Methanococcus maripaludis: one gene and its partners. The main gene of each other region encodes a partner of the protein of the gene in region 2 in a complex. Links are inferred from orthologs where the notes say so. Each region holds a gene or a part of one and is shown on either strand. Other genes may lie near its edges. The genes, in order: MMJJ_RS05565, eif2g and MMJJ_RS03780.

Region 1 (6,831 bases), 450 kb from region 2 along the record:
AAATATATCTAATGCAAAACAGCAGATGAGAATTCTGCACGAACATCCTGAAGGCTTAATTCGGATTGCTGCAAGTACTACCCCTGGAGAACATCTACTACCAAGTATAATTAAAGACTATACTAAAGTTTATCGAGATGTGTCTTTTCAGATTCAAATTACGGATTCTGAAAAATGTTTCAAGCTTTTAGAAGACAGGGCAGTTGACATAATTGCAGTTGGAAATATTTATGATGGATCATACGAAAGCGAAGTAATCGGAAAAGATAGGCTCGTACTCGTAGTTCCTCCAGAACATGAACTTGCGAAAAAAGGAGTCGCAAAACTTTCAGATATATTAAAAGAAGATTACATCGATAGAGAAGTTGGATCCGGTACAAGAGAGATATTTGTAGACGCACTTCAAGATAAAGGCTATTCAATGATGGATTTACACACGATAATGAGCCTTGGAAGCAATTCTTCGATAATTACTGCAGTTTCAGAAGGATACGGTATATCAATTATTTCAGAAATCCCTGCAAAAAAAGCGGCAGATGCAGGACAGCTAAAAATAGTGCCTATTGAGGATTTAGATCTTACTCGATACATGTATCTTGTAAAGGGTAAAAAACCAAGAAACCCAAGTGCAATAAAATCATTCTGGGACTTTGTGTCAGGAAAATAATTTTGAATCACTTAAAAAACCATATATATTTTTTGTATAATAATTCATATGAATTAAAAATCACTGGTGAGTGAATGTTCAGGGCTACATGTAATACAAGAGATTTTAAAAAAGTTATAAATGCAACCAGCAATTTAGTAGATGAAATTTGTTTTGAAGTGGACGAAAACGGGATCAAGGCAAGCGCAATGGACCCGTCGCACGTGGCGTTAGTGAGCATGGAAATGCCAAAAGACGTTTTTGAAGAATATGAAGGCGATATTCAAGATATCGGAATTGATTTAGAAGCACTTAAAAAAATCATTGCAAGAGGAAGGGGCGACGAAAAATTAATCCTGGATCTTGATGTAGAAAAAAATAAATTAAATATTACTTTTAAAAGCAACGTTACAAGGAAGTTTTCAATCGCGTTATACGATGTTTCATCAAGTAATTTAAAAGTTCCGGACATCGAATATCCAAACAGCGTTTCAATCAAAGCGGGTGCATTTGTTGAAGCATTAAAAGATGCAGAACTTGTAAATGACCACATAACCTTGAAAATCGATGAAAATAAATTTGTAATTTATTCAAAAGGCGATTTAAACCAGAGTGAAACCGTATTTGACAACAGCATTGACGATGACGACAACGCTCTTGCAGACTTTAACATGGGTGAAGCTTCAAGAAGTACTTTCAATTTAGCTTATTTAAAAGATTTAACAAAATCAACCGCTGCAGAAGATCTTTTAAAAATATATCTTGGTTCTGATATGCCTGTAAAAATCGAGTACGAAGTAAGCGGTTCAAAACTTGTATTCTTACTTGCACCAAGAATTGAATCCTAAATTTATTTTTTTTAGAATAATAACGTGAAAAACATGTATAAGAAAATAAGGGATGCATTTTTCAACGAATTTTTTAAAGAAGGACTAAATGATCTTCCGGAAAATTTTTACAAAGATGCCCGAAACTATCTCGAGACAATCGATGATAAAATTAAATTTGAAAGGGTAAAATACTACTTAAATAATCTTTTAAGTTTTAGAATTTATAAGGTAAACTGTTTAAAAGAAAGCCCAAATAAGTTCACGCCCGATGAAAAACGGGTCGTAGCTTTTATCGAAGAAACGTGCTGTGGATCTGGAAATGAAGATTACATTTCAAAAATAGATGAATCCGATAAAAAAAAAGCCAAATTTTCAGCTAATTTAGATAAACCGGAAGAAAAAACCGATAAGTGTCAAATACCAAAACATATAAATACTGAAAGTGATATTGATATTGTAAGAGTCATCACTAAGTTCCCCTGCTTTACAGATGGGAATTTACAGTATGTTTTACACAAAAATGACGTTATCTCTTTGGATAGGAAATTTTCAAAGATTTTAGAGAAACACAATATTATCAAACGGGTGAACATTCATGAAGATGAAAAAAAAGATAAACAGATATTGCCCATACTGTAAAAAGCACACCGCACACACAGTAGAACGAGCTAAAAAAAGAAAAGCTAGCGAATTGAAATGGGGTCAAAGACAGTTTAGACGAGTTACTGCAGGATACGGAGGGTACCCAAGACCTTTACCTGGAGGAGCTAAACCAATTAAAAAATTGGATTTAAGATACAAATGTTCCGAATGCGGAAAAATGCACACAAGAAGCAACGGCGGCTTCAGAGCAAGAATGTTTGAATTAACAGAATAATTAAGAAAAACGGTGAGAAAACATGCAATTAATCTCAAAACCTAAAAGCAGATTTTTAAAAGTTCAGTGCACTGACTGCAACAATGAACAAGTTATCTTTGGATGCCCTTCAACAGAAGTTAAATGTGCAGCATGCGGTAAAATCATTGCTGAACCAAAGGCATCAAAAGGTGCAATCAAAGCAAAAATCTTAGAAGTATTACAATAACTCTTTTTATTCTTTTTTAAACGTCTTTAAAATTAGTTCAATTTTATAATTGTTTAAATACTAGTGAGTATAAACACTCCATATGCTTATTATAAGATAATCAAGGTGGAATCATGAGAAACGATTTTCCTGAAGAAGGGGACATTATAATCGGAAATGTTATCGACGTTAAATCTTTTGGGGCATTTATCGAACTTTTAGAGTATCCTGGGAAGGAAGGAATGGTTCACATTTCTGAAGTTTCTTCTGGATGGATTAAAAATATAAGAGACCATATCAAAAAGGGTCAGAGAGTAGTTGCAAAGGTAATGAGAGTAACTCCTCATAAAAACCAGATAGATCTTTCATTAAAAAGGGCAACTGATCAGCAGAAAAAAGTTAAGGTTCAGGAATGGAAGAGATTCCAAAGAGCTGAAAAATTACTCCAGTTTGCTTCAGAAAAACTTGGAAAAACAATCGAAGAAGGATGGGAAGCTGCAGGATATCCTTTAATTGACGAATTCGGTGAATTATACGATGCGTTCGAATCGATTGTAATTGAAGGAAAAGAAGTTTTAGATGAACTCGAAACACCACTTCCACAAGAATGGGCAGACGTAATTTACGAAATTGCAAGTGAAAACATAGAACTTTCAAGCGTTAAAGTGTCAGGAATAGTTACACTTACAACGACCGAGCCAACTGGTGTAAAAATCATTAAAAACGGTTTGAAAAAAGCTTTAAAAGCAAATCCTTACGAGGACGTGGAAGTAAATATCACTTACATCGGAGCTCCAAAATATAGGGTAGAAGTACTTTCACCAGACTATAAAAGCGGAGAAGACGTGCTTAGAAGAGTATCTGAAGAAGCAATCGACTTTATAAAAAAACACGCTGGCGGAACTGGAAGCTTTGTAAGGGTTGAAGAGTAATTGATACTATGAAAATGAAAAAATGCCCTAAATGTGGAAAATACACATTGAAAGATTTTTGTAGTGAATGCAACGAAAAATCCGTTACAGTGAAACCTCCAAGATTTTCCCCAGTAGATAAATACGGAAAATACAGAAGAGCTCTTAAAAAAGCCAAAATGTGAAATTTATGGTTGATTTGAGATATTCTTCAGGAAATATTTTCAGTGAATCGGTCCACGAAATAGGAATTATTGCGCTTGGATCATTTCTTGAAAATCACGGTTCTGCCCTTCCAATCGATACCGATGCAAAAATTGCATCATACATCGCATTGAATGTTTCAATTATTACCGGAGCAAAATTTTTGGGGGTAGTTCTCCCTTCAACAGAATATTCTTACGTGAAACACGGTATTCACGATTCCATCAAAGATGTAATTAATTATATCAAATATCTGGTTGAAAATGGTAGAAAAATCGGGATTAAAAAATTCCTGATTATAAACTGCCACGGTGGAAACATCATAATCGAAGATGAACTTTTAAAATTAAATTCTAAAGACTGTTTTATCACGATGAAAAGTGTCTGTTTAACCCATGCATCAACTGAAGAAGTATCTTTGGGGTATGCCGTTGGAATACTTTCAGAAGATAAAATGAAGACCCACGATCCAAAAGTATATGGTGAAATTGGAATGGTCGGCCTAACAGAAGCACGGGAAAAAAATGAAGCTATAGATTTAGAAGCAAAATCTGTGGAAGAAAATGGTGTTTTTTTAGATAAAGTTAATGGAAAATCCCTTTTAAACGATTTAATTAATAATTATGTTGAAATTGTTAAAAATATGATTTAGGTGATTTATATGTGGGAAAATTCCCCTTCACACATCTGCAGAGGTGGCGATTTAAGAGGACTTGCATTTTGCTGCCCTCCTGTAAAGTACTGCCCATTACATAAAGCGTTAGAATCAATTGAAATGCCAGTAGAAGAATTTTCAAAAATAAAGCAGGATTTTGGAAGTAGGACTAGACTAGGACTTGGTAAAAATACCTGTTTTGGAAGTTTGATCTGGTGCTGTAAAATCACAAAACCATGCCCATTTAGGGATAGTGCAATGCTTGCAATCGACATGGGTGAAGACGAGTACATGGAACTTAAAAAAGAACTCGCAGAAGAAATAATCAGAAAATCAAAATTGTTTGAAGAAGGCGTTAAAGCTTTGGAAGAACAGGGAATTTCAAGAGAGGATGCAGAAAAAGCAATTTTGGAAACTGGCGACTTAAAAAAAGCATATGAAATTGTTAAAAAACAAATTTAATTAACATCTTTTATTTTCGCGTTTTTGAACTCTTTAATGTTTTTAAATTCGTCTTCGCTTAATTCGTAGATTTTAAAGACGGTATTATTTAATATACAGAAATTTTTAATCATCCTGTAAGCTTTATCTCCGTCATAATTTTCTAAAAAAGCCATGATCGGGGATTTATCGTTTGACACAATCACCGCATTTTTTTCAACAATTTCTACAATTGATGGATTTTTAGGAAGTATATTATATAAAGAATCATTTTCAACAATTTTTGGTGATTTTTCTTTAATTTTTTCTACTAATTCTTCGAAAGATACGAAATTTTTCAACAATGCATCTTTATTTTCGCCCAATATTTCATCCAAGTCCTGTTTTGATATTTTTTCAGGGCATATTTTTACATCGCTCACTGCAAAAATAGTCTTTAATTTACTCAATGCTTTTGGACCAACAAGGATTTTATCTTTTTTCTGATATATTGCGGCAATTTCTTCTTTATTTGAAAATAGAATGGTTCCTATCTCTTCTTTGTATTTTCTAGGAAATAGTGTAACTTTAAAAAGTCCGTATCCAACGTAATTTTCAATATTTCCATAAACATCTACGAAAATATCTTTTGGACTACTCTTTTCATCAAGATTATTTACGGACACTCTTTCGAGTAATTTATTTACTCGATTAGAACTCATATTTATGGCATCAATCTGGAATTCTTCAGGAATACTTTTAAAAATATCATTTAAATCCATTTTTTTGTCATTTAAACTAGAAAAAACAAGTTTTGAGTTTATGTAGTATAATTTAGCATTATCAAGGGAGATAATTCCTGTAAAATTGTTCAAAATAGATATTAACTCTTTTAAATCAGGAATTCCTCCTTTTTTAGAGTACATTTTTTCCATAAAACCCACCAAAAATATAAAACGGCGCAGGGGGGGAATCGAACCCCGAATTCCAACGGAACTCGACGGATCTGAAGTCCGCCCTCATCTACCAAGATAAGCACCCCGTGCCACGAAGCCAAGATATAAACTCTTTTTAAAGATATATAAGTCTTTTTGTTTACTTTCCTTTTAAACTTTATTAAAAAACGTTTTAAAAAAAGAGTTATTAATTTTTAATAGTCTGGTGAATATTTATTAAATCGCTTAATATGGCAGATGCAGTTTCAATATCTCCTGCACCAGTTCCTACAACTACGATATCGTTTGCAAGATCTGTATCAAACATTGCAACATTTAAACAGCCCATAACATTTAAGGGGCTGTCAACAGGTACAAGTTTTGGGCAAACTTCGAGTTTTTTGTCGGTAACTTCGCCTATTAATTTTATTGTATGGCCACTTTTATTTGCCATGACGAGTGCTTCAGGAGTAATTCTTGTTATTCCTTCTAAATTTACGTCTTTAATTGTTACATCTCGTCCAAATATTGAATTTGCCAAAATTACAATTTTTGCAGCAGTATCAAGTCCGCTGATGTCTTGGTGGGGATTTGTTTCCGCAATTCCAAGTTCTTGAGCTTCTTTTAATACCGTATCAAAATCAAGCTGTTCTTTTTCCATTTTGGTTAAAATGTAGTTTGTAGTCCCGTTTAAAATTCCTTTTATTAATTTAACATCGTTTCCTGCCAATGTTTCCTTTGCAAGATTGATTATCGGCATTGCACCACCGACTGAAGCTTCGTATCTGAAACATAATTTATTTTTTTCTGCAGCAGTTACTAATTCTTTAAATGAAACTGCAAGAGGGCCTTTGTTTGCACTCACGACGTGTTTTTTGGTTTCAAATGCTTTTAACATGTATGATTTTGCAGGTTCTCCAGTTTCAATGTTTGTAGGACTTACTTCTACAACCACATCTGCATTTACAGAGCCTATAACTTCTAAAATATCCATTTTACATCCTTTTTCGGGATAATTTGATATTTTTCTTGTTTCTTCTTTAACTTTTAAGGCTAGTTCTAAATCAAGGCCTTCTTCATCAATTGCAGCACCACTGCGGTCACAAATCGCAGCAACTTTTAAATCTAATCCATATTTTTTCTTTAAATGTTCTGATTTGAGATTA
Region 2 (3,651 bases):
AATCAATGCCCTTTCGGTTGTCCAACCGTATAGATTTAAAAAATCTTGACCGTTCATTTCTAAAATAGCTTTAACACTGTCTACAACAGTATGGCCAAATAGCTGGTTACTTAGATTGTTTTCGCCACAGATTACTTTTCCTTCGATTGTGGAAAGTAATTCTTTGACTCCAATTGGGTTTTGGTATTCTTTAATCTGTAAAATCGCCTTCATCGAGGTAGGGTTCAACACCTTGCTCAATGCTTTTATGGTATGCCCGCCTCTTTCTTTGTCAATTTCTAAGAGTGCATATACATATTTTTTGACGATATTTACTCCTGGATTTTTTCTTCTGCCAACTTCGTAATCACTGATTACAGATGGGGAGACATCTAGGTACCTTGCAGTTTCTATCTGCGGTATGCCAAACATTTCTCTCCATTTTTTCATGGCTTTACCGATATCTTCGGACAATACAATTTCTCCCATGATATGTATCGCTATTTTCTCCATGGCAGTATATGTGAGCTAATTCTTATATAAATATTTCGATTTAAAATAAAATATCATTCGATATATGTCGAAGTGGTCAAAAATGAAAATCCAAAAATCAGTTATTTAAATTTGAAAAAATAGTTTTAAAATAGATTAATATTCTAAATTTGAGTCTCTGTCCGTTTTTTCGTAGATTCCAAGGAGTTTTGCAAACTTTTCAATCTCTTTTTTCTCAATTTTTACATTTTCGTGAGACTTTTTCAAAATGTAAGGATAGCCTGAAACAGATATTTTTTGAATATTTGAAAAGAAATCTTCGTCTAATTCTTCAAAAGATGTGATACAAAGCGTTCCATTATTGTTATCAAGTTTTAAAAATTGGTAGTTCAATTTTTTAAGGTCAATTCCAAATTTTTTAAAGTATTCAACGTTTTTGTAGAAATTTTTATTTATTTTTTCGTCAACGAGATCGAGTGGTTTTGAATATCCTGAATTTTTGCATCTTGAAAATATTGCAAGGTCGGGAATGAGTGCATCTTTGAAATAAATATTCATTTTTGAAGTTTTTGCAACACCTACAATTTTTTCACGATATTTTAAAATTTCAGATAATAATATTAAATATTCAAGCTGTTCGAGTATAATTTTTTCCTCTTCACTAAATTTTGAATTATTTGAAATTTCAACGCTCGAGTTAATGTTTTTAGAGTCGATTTCTTCAAAAATCTTATTTTTTAATTCTTCTCCATAAAGTTCATAATATTTGAAAATACTATTTTCTAAACTTTCCCCGTTAATTGAAATCTTGTTGTTTGTTTGAATTAACAGGGAATATAGTGAGCCATCGTAGAGATAGTAGTCAATATCTTCATTTTTTAAATTCCACAATGCAATCTTTAATTCCATATTGAGCATGTAAAGACTTAATCTGCTCTGAACGTACCTGTAGGGTAAAATTATATTCGAATCCCACGAAGAAACCGATTTTTCTACTTTTCCGCCGGTTTTTTGAATATATGAAACAGCACCTGAAATGTAGAGGCAGTAATTTATATAATCGATTTTATTGAAACTTCCATCCCCTCCTGCAAAAACTGCGTTAGAATGGTTATTAAAATCGCAATTATTCCAGTAACTTTTATAATCAAAGTTAAAATCGATATTTTTTATTTTAGAACATATTTCCTCCTTTTTAGAGAGGAGTTTTGAATAGTCCATAAAATACACCTGAATGTTAAAAAAATAATAAAAAAGTTATAATATTATTCCGTATCCGATCAATCTCCATCTTGATCCGATTTTTCTGCTTATTGCAACTCTGTCGCCCTTATCAGCACATACTGGTAATTTTAATTTAATTTCTGCTCTATCGGGTCTTGCAGAAACTGTTACTCCAACTGTTGTTGAGGTTCCTACATTTAACATCAAAACTTCGTTTGTTTTTAATGGTTCGATCACGAGTTCATCTTGGGATCCGACGACTCTTTCAAGAAGTTGTGGTTCTATTTCCATCTTTTCTAATGTTTCAGGAAGTGTTCCAGGAATTCCTGCTAAACTACCGCTTAGTGCATCAGATTTTGTCAAGTTTGGATCAAGTTCAGTTCCAACACCAATTAGCCCACCAGGGTATGCGGTTTTCAATTTTTTACTGCCAACACCCAATGATATAATTTTAGTTATTATTGGAACCCAGTGAGTTTTGTTTCCTTCGGTTACTTTGATACCAGGTTTTATTTCAAGTTCGTCCCCAACTTTTAAGGCACCTTGGATGATACTTCCCCCGATAACGCCACCTTTTAAGTCTTTTATTTCAGAACCCGGTTTATTTACGTCAAAACTTCTTGCAACATATAATTTTGGATTTACTGTTTCGTCTCTTTCAGGGGTAGGGATAAAGTCCTGAATTGCTTTTAAAAGCACATCTAAATTTGCACCGTGGTGTGCTGAAACAGGGATGATTGGAGCATTTTCTGCAACTGTTCCTTTTGTAAATTCTTTAATTTGGTTGTAGTTTTCAACCGCAGCTTCTTCAGATACGAGGTCGATTTTATTTTGAACTATAATTATCTTTTCAACACCAAGTGCATCAAGTGCCATCAAGTGCTCTTTTGTTTGAGGTTGCGGACATTCTTCGCTTGCGGCAATAACTAAAATTGCACCATCCATAAGTGAAGCTCCTGAAAGCATGGTAGCCATCAGTGTTTCGTGTCCTGGAGCATCAACAAATGATATTTTTCTAAGTGTCTGTAATTTGCCACCACAAGAGTCGCATTTTTTACCGACAGTATAGCATTCTGGTTCATCGCATGTTTCGCATTTTTTTATTTCACAGTCTGCATACCCGAGTCTTATTGAAATTCCTCTTTTAAGCTCTTCACTGTGTGTGTCAGTCCATACTCCTGTTAATTTCCTTGTTAAACTCGTTTTTCCGTGGTCTACGTGACCTACCATTCCGATATTAACTTCTGATTGGTTGGATGCTGCCATTTTATCCCTCGCACAATTTTTTAGTTTTTTAAATTACAAGAATACTTGAAAATCCATATAAAAATGACGTTAAAACTATAATCACTTTATGGCTAATACTTTATATAGATATATAATCTTTAAAAAAGCCTGACCAATTAAAAGAGAAAAAAAGAGTTAATTTATTCGGTACTTTCAGGTTCTCCACCGAGAGGTGCTGAACCGTATTCCACAACTTTTGTGTTGATTAATGTAATATCTTTTGAGATTGTGTTTCCTCTTAAGCTTTTTCTTCTTCTAAGACCTTTTTCTTTAACGTTGTATCCTGGTCCTTCTTTTAAGAGTACTCTCATTTTCATAGCGCCGTGAATGTCGTGTCTCATTGCAAATCCACATCTGTCGGATCCGCCTGTGATTTTTAATTTGTAGCCTTCTAATTCAACAATTGAACCGCTGATTTCATCACCGATTTTTTTACCGATAAGTGCATTGGATTCTGTTTCGAATTGGTATGATTTTCCTGTTTTAGAATCTGATACAACAACTTTAAAAGCCATGATATTACCTCGTTTTTGTTTCAATATACCTTGTTTCAAATCGTTCGCGAAAAAGCTCTAAAAATTTATTTTTCCAAAAATTTTCCTAAATTCCCGTCTTTGTTCTATTACTAACTTATTACTTTTATAGTTTTTGGCAAAAAGCAACAGCGAT
Region 3 (6,732 bases), 790 kb from region 2 along the record:
TCCAACAATGCACGACTTACGGGGTCTTTTTGGTCTGTTTCCACAAGATTTGTTTTCGAATTTAATTTTACAATGTAATTTATATCTTTATAGTTCTGACCGTATCTTGATAGCAATCCGAACTGGACCGCAAAACCGCCTATTTTTGAATTTTTAGCAATTTTAAACAGGTGTTCTGGATCTGCATCGTCTTTTGAAATATTTTCCCCGTAAAAATCGTTATTTAAGTGTTCGATTTTTTGATCGCCTGCAAAAAGCATTAACTTGCCAGTACCTCTTGTAAGTTTCAGGTAATTTTGAACGTATTCTTCATGCATCGATTCTGGAGTTTCCATCGGAATTAATACCTCTTCAAAGGTTATTTTTTTAACCACTATCGTCCCCTCTTTAGTTTTTAACTAAATATTTTCAATAATACTTCTCTATTTTCTGATTTAAAATAATTTAGATTTAATTAACGACAATGAAAACTAATATATAACATACAAGTATAATTGTATGTGCAAATTCAAAAGCCATATCGGGGGATATCATGTTGCGTGGGGGCGTAAATGATTGTAAAATCAAATGGGAATTTTTGATCGGAAATAGTATCGATTCAAGTCCAATTTTAGCTAAAAACGGTACCATATATCTTGGTTCGAGCAATAAAAATCTTTATGCAATAAATACTGATGGATCCGTAAAGTGGTTTTTTAAATCTGGTGAAATAATTGAATGTAGGCCATCGATTGGAAAAGATGGAACAATTTATTTTGGTTCAGATAAAGTTTATGCAATAAACCCTGACGGAACTGAAAAGTGGAGATTTGATACAAAAAAAGCAATCGTATCAGACTTTACAATTTTTGAGGATATTTTATACGTAACTTCGCTTGATGGGCACTTATACGCAATAAACCCTGACGGAACTGAAAAATGGCGCTTTAAAACCAAAAAGGCGATATATGCAACACCAATAGTTTCAGAAGACGGAACAATTTATGTTGGTTCAAATGATAATTATTTATACGCAATAAACCCTGACGGAACTGAAAAATGGCGCTTTAAAACCAATGATGCGATAACATCTGCAGCTTCGATTGGAAAAGATGGAACAATTTATTTTGGTTCAGATAAAGTTTATGCAATAAACCCTGACGGAACTGAAAAATGGAATTTTTACGCAGGTTACTGGACTGTTACGAGGCCTGCAATTTCTGAAGATGGAACAATCTACGTAACTTCACTTGATGGGCACTTATACGCAATAAACCCTGACGGAACTGAAAAATGGCGCTTTAAAACTGGAAAACGTATTGAATCATCTCCGGTAATTGGAAACACTGATACAATCTATTTTGGATCATACGACGGACACTTATACGCAATAAACCCTGACGGAACTGAAAAATGGAATTTTGAGACAGGAAGCTGGATAATAGCCACTCCCGTAATAGATGAAAACGGAACAATCTATTTTGGAACGAGAAACGGGAAATTCTACGCACTATTTAATTAATATTTCTTTAATACCTTTTTTATTACGTTCAAAAGAGTGAATTCTTAAGTAGCATTTTTATATCTATTTTTACTTATTGTTTATTGAGCGATAAACAATATTCAGGATTATTTTGGTGGTATTATGAAAAAAGTAAAGGTATGTTCTCCGGGAACTTCTGCAAATCTCGGTCCAGGATACGATATTTTTGGGCTTGCCCTTTCAAATCCTTATGATATTGTAGAGGTTGAAAAAACAGAAAATGGTATCACTATATCTGTTGAAGGGGAAAAAGCAGAAGAAATACCTACAAACGTGGATGAAAATACTGCAGGCGTAGTTGCTAAAAAGATGATTCAAGATTTTAAAATCGAATCTGGAATTCATATTCATATAATTAAAGGAATAAAGCCAGGAAGCGGTCTTGGAAGCAGTTCTGCCTCATGTGCAGGAATTGCTTTTGCGTTAAATGAACTTTTTGAATTAAAATTATCCAAATTAGAGCTTGTTAAATATTCTTCACTCGGTGAGGCAGTTGCAGCAGGTGCACCTCACGCGGATAACGTAGCTCCTGCAATTTTTGGCGGATTTACCCTTACAACAAGTTATGAACCTTTGGAGGTACTTCACATCCCTGTGGACCTTGAAGTTTTGGTTGCACTTCCAAATATTCAGGTAAGTACAAAAACCGCAAGAGAAATACTTCCAAAAGAAATCCCGATAAAAGATATGGTAAACAATGTTGGAAAAGCTGCAGGGATGGTTTATGCATTATATAACAACGATCTAGATCTTTTTGGAAGATACATGTCAAAAGACTGCGTTGTTGAGCCATGTAGGGCCAATTTAATTGATGGTTATTCCGAAGTTAAAGAAAAAGTAAAAGATATGGTCTACGGTATAACGATTAGTGGTTCAGGACCTGCAATTATTACAATACCTAAAAAAGAACACGTAATTGATATCGAAAATATATTCAAGGATGTCTGGAACTGCCCAGTTTACTACACGAAAGTGGGGCCAGGATGTTACGTTGAAGAAATTGAATAATTTAAATTAAAAAATTTTTTTATTTTTTATTTTTTAGTTATTCTATAATTTCTAAGATCCTGTTAATTTCTTCGTTTTTAAATATTCTTATTTTATTTCCTTCTTTTACATTTTCAATCGAATTATTATACTCGTAAATCTCGTAATTTGAATCATCCATTGCTGTTATCGTATCAGGCGTAATTGAAATAACTGTTGCAGTTTCACAATCTTCTCCTTTTTTAATTAATTTTGCAGATTTATCGATTTCGTTCCAGACAAGTGCAATTTTATCCCCAAGTTCTACAGGTTCTAAATAAACTCTAGCTTCATTCAATGAGGAAACAACGTAAATTTTTTCATTATATTCTAAAATATCTCCAATTTTAAATTCTGGAATCCTAACAGCAACTGTGATTCGATACATGTCTTTTCCAGTATCTTTATCTACTCCAACGAGTTTTGCAGTTTCAATCGACTTTCCGCCGTATTTTGCTTTTATCGCTGATGCAATATTTCTTATAGCGCCCATTGAACCCATCTGATAGTCTAATCCTTCTTTTTGTGGAATATATTTTGAGATAAATGCCATCCTATCTTTATTAAGTCGTTTTCCAGCTTCATCTCTAACGAAGTCATCCAGTTCTATCCTTTCTTTATCATTTAAAAACCGGTTCATTGCCCTAACTTGGAGTGTCCCTTCATAGTAGTTTGACATGCATCTTGAACATCTTGGGCACTGCACCATGTCAAGATAAACTGTAATGTGTCTTTCTTCTTCTCTATCGTTATCTTCACCAACAAGCCTTCCTTTTGCAAAAACAACGGTGGGGATTTCTACACGGGACCTTTTTCCCCCTGGAAGTTGGCGTGGCTCTTGCGGCATTATTTCTACATCGATGCTCTTATTGGCCTTTTTTAAATTATCTTTAACTCCAAAATAAGCAATTTCTTCCATTATTTCGTATGTTTCCCTTTTTTGAGGGTCTTGCCAAAGTTTTCGTTTGTATGATCCACACATGTGGCATACTTCGACGTGGACCTCGTTATCGACTTTAATAAGCGGATTCATGTGGGTGTAGCAGATTTTGCAGAGTCCATCAAGAAGTTCGCCTTCATGACCGCATCGGTAGCAGAATCCTTTCATAATATCACCAAAAATGTAAAATTTATTAATTAAGTAAAAAAAGAAGAAAAAGAGTACTTATAAAGTCTTAACTGGTTTCATTGCACCACAAGCGGTACATTTCAAGAAGTGTATTCTTCCTTCTTTTACGATTTTTGTGTCCGGTTTTCCACATTCTGGACAGAGTACGTATTCGTTTACGTAGTTTTGGATTTTTTCATTTACCATTCTCCATCCAAATTTACCCTGCAAGATTAATCTAACACCTTCCATGTCTCCTGCGGTACCGAGTTCTTTCATTACGTATTTTGCAAATTCTTGTGGATCTCTTTCCATGAATTTTGCAATATCTTTGAAGTTTTTAATGATTGTCCTGTTTCCTTCTACAAAACTGTCTGCGGATGGAATTTCAAACCTTACGTCTTTGAAAACTTCTTCTGGAAGTTGTTCTCGCGCTCTTGTCAATAAACTGCTGTAATCGAAGTAGTCGACCATGTTTTCACCAAATTTAAATTAGAAACTAATAGTTGTAAAAAAGTGTACAAGTTCTAAACTTGTTTTCTAGTCCATTGTTTATATACTTGCCGTTAAATTAATATAGTTGTCACGATACATGATGTTAAGACTAGGTTATACTAGTAGTTTAGTGACGGGTGAATTCCCGTAGGGCATGTAGCATTAAGCTGAACCCATAAACAGAATCGACGAAACAAGTGATACTATGAGTATGTACAACTACGTGAAAGAAGCATGGAAAGTACCTGCTAACTCATACGTTAAAGAGTTACAATGGTCAAGAATGCAAGACTGGAGAAAAGAACCTTCAGTATTAAGAATTGAAAGACCTACAAGAATTGATAGGGCTAGAAACTTAGGATACAAAGCAAAACAAGGAATTGTTGTTGTAAGAGTTAGTGTTAGAAGAGGAGGTTTAAGAAAACCAAGACCAAAACACTCCAAAAAACCTGCAACATTAGGTATCAACAAAATTACAATGGCAAAATCCATTCAAAGAATTGCTGAAGAAAGAGCAGCTAAAAGATACCCTAACATGGAAGTATTAAACTCCTACTGGGTAGGACAAGATGGAAAACAAAAATGGTATGAAATAATCTTAGTTGATCCATGCCACCCATCAATCAAAAACGACAAATCCTACAGCTGGCTCTCCACCGGAAACCACAAAGGAAGAGCAAACAGAGGTTTAACCTCAGCTGGTAAAAAAGGAAGAGGATTAATGTACAAAGGAAAAGGTGCTGAAAAAGCAAGACCTGGTGTCAGAGCTAACGGCAAAAAAACGAAATAATTAACTTTCCTTTATTTTAATTCTTTTAATTAACTTTTTTAGTTTTTATTTTACTCGATTTTTATACGACAATTAATTTTTACTTTTTTGAAAGCCTGTATTTTAAAACAGCACGTACTTTTGATATTTTATTTTAGAAATAATAGTTAAAATTTATAGGATACCCATTAATTAATTTAATATATGGTATATACTTTTTTTAAAGTATTATGAATTTTGTGGCCCCCTATCCACAAAGTAGTCAATTTTATAGTTCTGTTGTGCATTTAACAGTAGATATCGTTTCGATTTTCGAAATGTATTTATAAAATAGAATATTATTTAAAATTGGTCCTGTTTTAGTTATTAAGGTATCTATTGTTATGAAATCCTTGATACGGTTAAATCCCCAATCATCACTAAAACAGGACCGCTTTTTTTATCAGGCCTATTAATATTTTTTTAGATTATTTGCGTTTAATAAATTTTAAAATAGATCATAATTGAAATTTGATTAAAAAGTAGTAATCTACCCAAATTTTTTAAAAAAATGATTTTTTTATTAACAAAAATATATTTTGATACAAAAAATAAGTTAAAAGTTTTGAATAAGGAATATGGGATCTAGTATATCTATTGTATACTTATTTATTCCTTTAATTCTATCCTCGAGTTAGTTAAAATCCCCATAATAACAACTCATAGGAACCGAAGTTCCGTTTTATCCTATTATTTGACTCAGTACTAATAGTTTACGATCAAAACGGCATATGACGTTATATTTGGGACAGCATGGATTTTAATTCAATATAACGTTTTGGAGCATTTTCGCATGAAATAGTGTTTAACGTGAAAGGTTAGTATATAATAACTTTTTTTAATTTCCAAGAATAATAATTAAATAGTCATTAAAAACATAATTTAATATGTCGGGGATTTACGTGTAATTTAAATATTTTGAATTTTTTTAGGTGGGGGATTAGCATGAATCAAGATGAAAAACAATTTAAAAAAATTCTTTTAGATAGTCTTTTCATATCATGTATTATTATAGCGATTCCGGCGATTTTGTGTTTATTTGGGGCAGGGCACTGTACTTTGGGCCTATTTTTTGGAGCAATACTCACTTTTTTAGTTGGAATAATGGTGCTATTTAGAAAAGATGAAATTATTTCACTTATTCTTGGAGGGAGGCGTAAGTATCACATTAAAAAGTTAAAAAGTGAAGATTAAATTAATTTTTAAAAAAGTATTTTTCGCATAAATTCTTTATTTTGTAAATTTTTAGATTAAATGTTATTAAAAACTCTTAAAGTTGCGAAACTGTTAAATTTCTAGTCTTTTGATTATTTTTTGCAATATTTAGTTTTTTATTAAATTATTTCTGTTCTGGTAATTTTAACACCTGCGGTATATTTTTAATATAATTCGTTTATATATTAATGGTAACTGTCGACTTATCCGGATTTAACCTATAAAGGTGTTTATGAAAATGGTAAATAACATCACAATATCAACGATTGCAAACGCAACCGAAGACGAAGAAAAAGTTCTCGATTCAATAGTTTTCTTTTTACCTGAAATAATTGAAGAAGACGATTTAGAAACCGAGACTGTAGAAACAGAAGGAAATTTTGGAAATCCTATTGAAATCCACACCGTTAAAATTTCTGGAAAAAAAGCAAAATTGGTATTTAATTATATTATTGATTTGATAAAAAGCGACGAAAGAAATGTAAACCGATTAAAAAAGGAACTTGATAGCAGGATCGAGAAAAATAAACTTTATTTAAGATTCGATAAACAGAAAGC

Evidence for each region.
Region 1: the proteins of eif2g (region 2) and MMJJ_RS05565 are in contact, whole or in part, in a crystal structure (PDB 3CW2), measured with the Saccharolobus solfataricus proteins. The link is inferred for Methanococcus maripaludis from one-to-one orthologs. Residues at the interface, in WP_009988771.1 of Saccharolobus solfataricus: Asp222, Lys225, Pro226, Gly227, Thr228, Gln229, Phe230, Asn231, Leu233, Lys234, Gly235, Leu259, Phe273, Thr274, Lys275, Tyr300, Leu301, Asp302, Pro303, Ser304, Leu305, Lys307; in WP_009989173.1 of Saccharolobus solfataricus: Val185, Arg186, Thr187, Asn188, Glu189, Pro190, Leu191, Gly192, Val193, Glu194, Ile196, Lys197, Ile200, Ser201, Leu204, Ile217, Lys218, Ile219, Tyr220, Thr221, Ile222, Gly223, Ala224, Pro225, Tyr227.
Region 3: the proteins of eif2g (region 2) and MMJJ_RS03780 are in contact, whole or in part, in a crystal structure (PDB 2QMU), measured with the Saccharolobus solfataricus proteins. The link is inferred for Methanococcus maripaludis from one-to-one orthologs. Residues at the interface, in WP_009988771.1 of Saccharolobus solfataricus: Trp33, Pro65, Glu66, Gln148, Val151, Asp152, Val154, Ser155, Lys156, Ala159, Leu160, Tyr163, Arg164, Lys167, Ile180, Ile181, Pro182, Val183, Ser184, Leu186, His187, Ile189, Asn190, Asp192, Ser193; in WP_231918336.1 of Saccharolobus solfataricus: Met1, Leu2, Arg4, Leu5, Tyr6, Lys8, Leu9, Pro10, Ile106, Lys108, Lys109, Glu110, Lys111.

The regions. Positions count from the first base shown.
Region 1 is NZ_CP026606.1:1,036,942-1,043,772, forward strand. The notes cover bases 1,671-4,573. They hold MMJJ_RS05565 (translation initiation factor IF-2 subunit alpha), read left to right. Parts: upstream 1,671-2,674; coding sequence 2,675-3,472; downstream 3,473-4,573. Other genes in these bases: MMJJ_RS05550 (hypothetical protein), read left to right, coding at 1,671-2,115; MMJJ_RS05555 (50S ribosomal protein L44e), read left to right, coding at 2,072-2,353; MMJJ_RS05560 (30S ribosomal protein S27e), read left to right, coding at 2,376-2,561; MMJJ_RS05570 (RNA-protein complex protein Nop10), read left to right, coding at 3,481-3,636; arfB (2-amino-5-formylamino-6-ribosylaminopyrimidin-4(3H)-one 5'-monophosphate deformylase), read left to right, coding at 3,642-4,307. In the rest of the region: MMJJ_RS05540 (selenium metabolism-associated LysR family transcriptional regulator), read left to right, coding at 1-667; MMJJ_RS05545 (DNA polymerase sliding clamp), read left to right, coding at 742-1,494; more of MMJJ_RS05550, read left to right, coding at 1,528-1,670; more of MMJJ_RS05580, read left to right, coding at 4,574-4,772; MMJJ_RS05585 (hypothetical protein), read right to left, coding at 4,769-5,665; MMJJ_RS05590 (homoserine dehydrogenase), read right to left, coding at 5,874-6,831. UniProt on the Methanocaldococcus jannaschii protein: eIF-2 functions in the early steps of protein synthesis by forming a ternary complex with GTP and initiator tRNA.
Region 2 is NZ_CP026606.1:1,490,219-1,493,869, forward strand. What follows is about bases 846-3,632. They hold eif2g (translation initiation factor IF-2 subunit gamma), read right to left. Parts: upstream 2,962-3,632; coding sequence 1,729-2,961; downstream 846-1,728. Other genes in these bases: MMJJ_RS08125 (DNA double-strand break repair nuclease NurA), read right to left, coding at 846-1,692; MMJJ_RS08135 (30S ribosomal protein S6e), read right to left, coding at 3,123-3,497. In the rest of the region: MMJJ_RS08120 (helix-turn-helix domain-containing protein), read right to left, coding at 1-492; more of MMJJ_RS08125, read right to left, coding at 628-845. UniProt on the Methanocaldococcus jannaschii protein: eIF-2 functions in the early steps of protein synthesis by forming a ternary complex with GTP and initiator tRNA.
Region 3 is NZ_CP026606.1:701,264-707,995, reverse strand. The notes cover bases 2,423-5,226. They hold MMJJ_RS03780 (translation initiation factor IF-2 subunit beta), read right to left. Parts: upstream 4,131-5,226; coding sequence 3,714-4,130; downstream 2,423-3,713. Other genes in these bases: MMJJ_RS03775 (50S ribosomal protein L15e), read left to right, coding at 4,357-4,941; MMJJ_RS03785 (60S ribosomal export protein NMD3), read right to left, coding at 2,568-3,656; MMJJ_RS03790 (homoserine kinase), read left to right, coding at 2,423-2,530. Outside these bases: MMJJ_RS03800 (beta/alpha barrel domain-containing protein), read right to left, coding at 1-374; MMJJ_RS03795 (PQQ-binding-like beta-propeller repeat protein), read left to right, coding at 533-1,501; more of MMJJ_RS03790, read left to right, coding at 1,625-2,422; MMJJ_RS03770 (hypothetical protein), read left to right, coding at 5,905-6,153; MMJJ_RS03765 (RNA-binding domain-containing protein), read left to right, coding at 6,413-6,732. UniProt on the Methanocaldococcus jannaschii protein: eIF-2 functions in the early steps of protein synthesis by forming a ternary complex with GTP and initiator tRNA.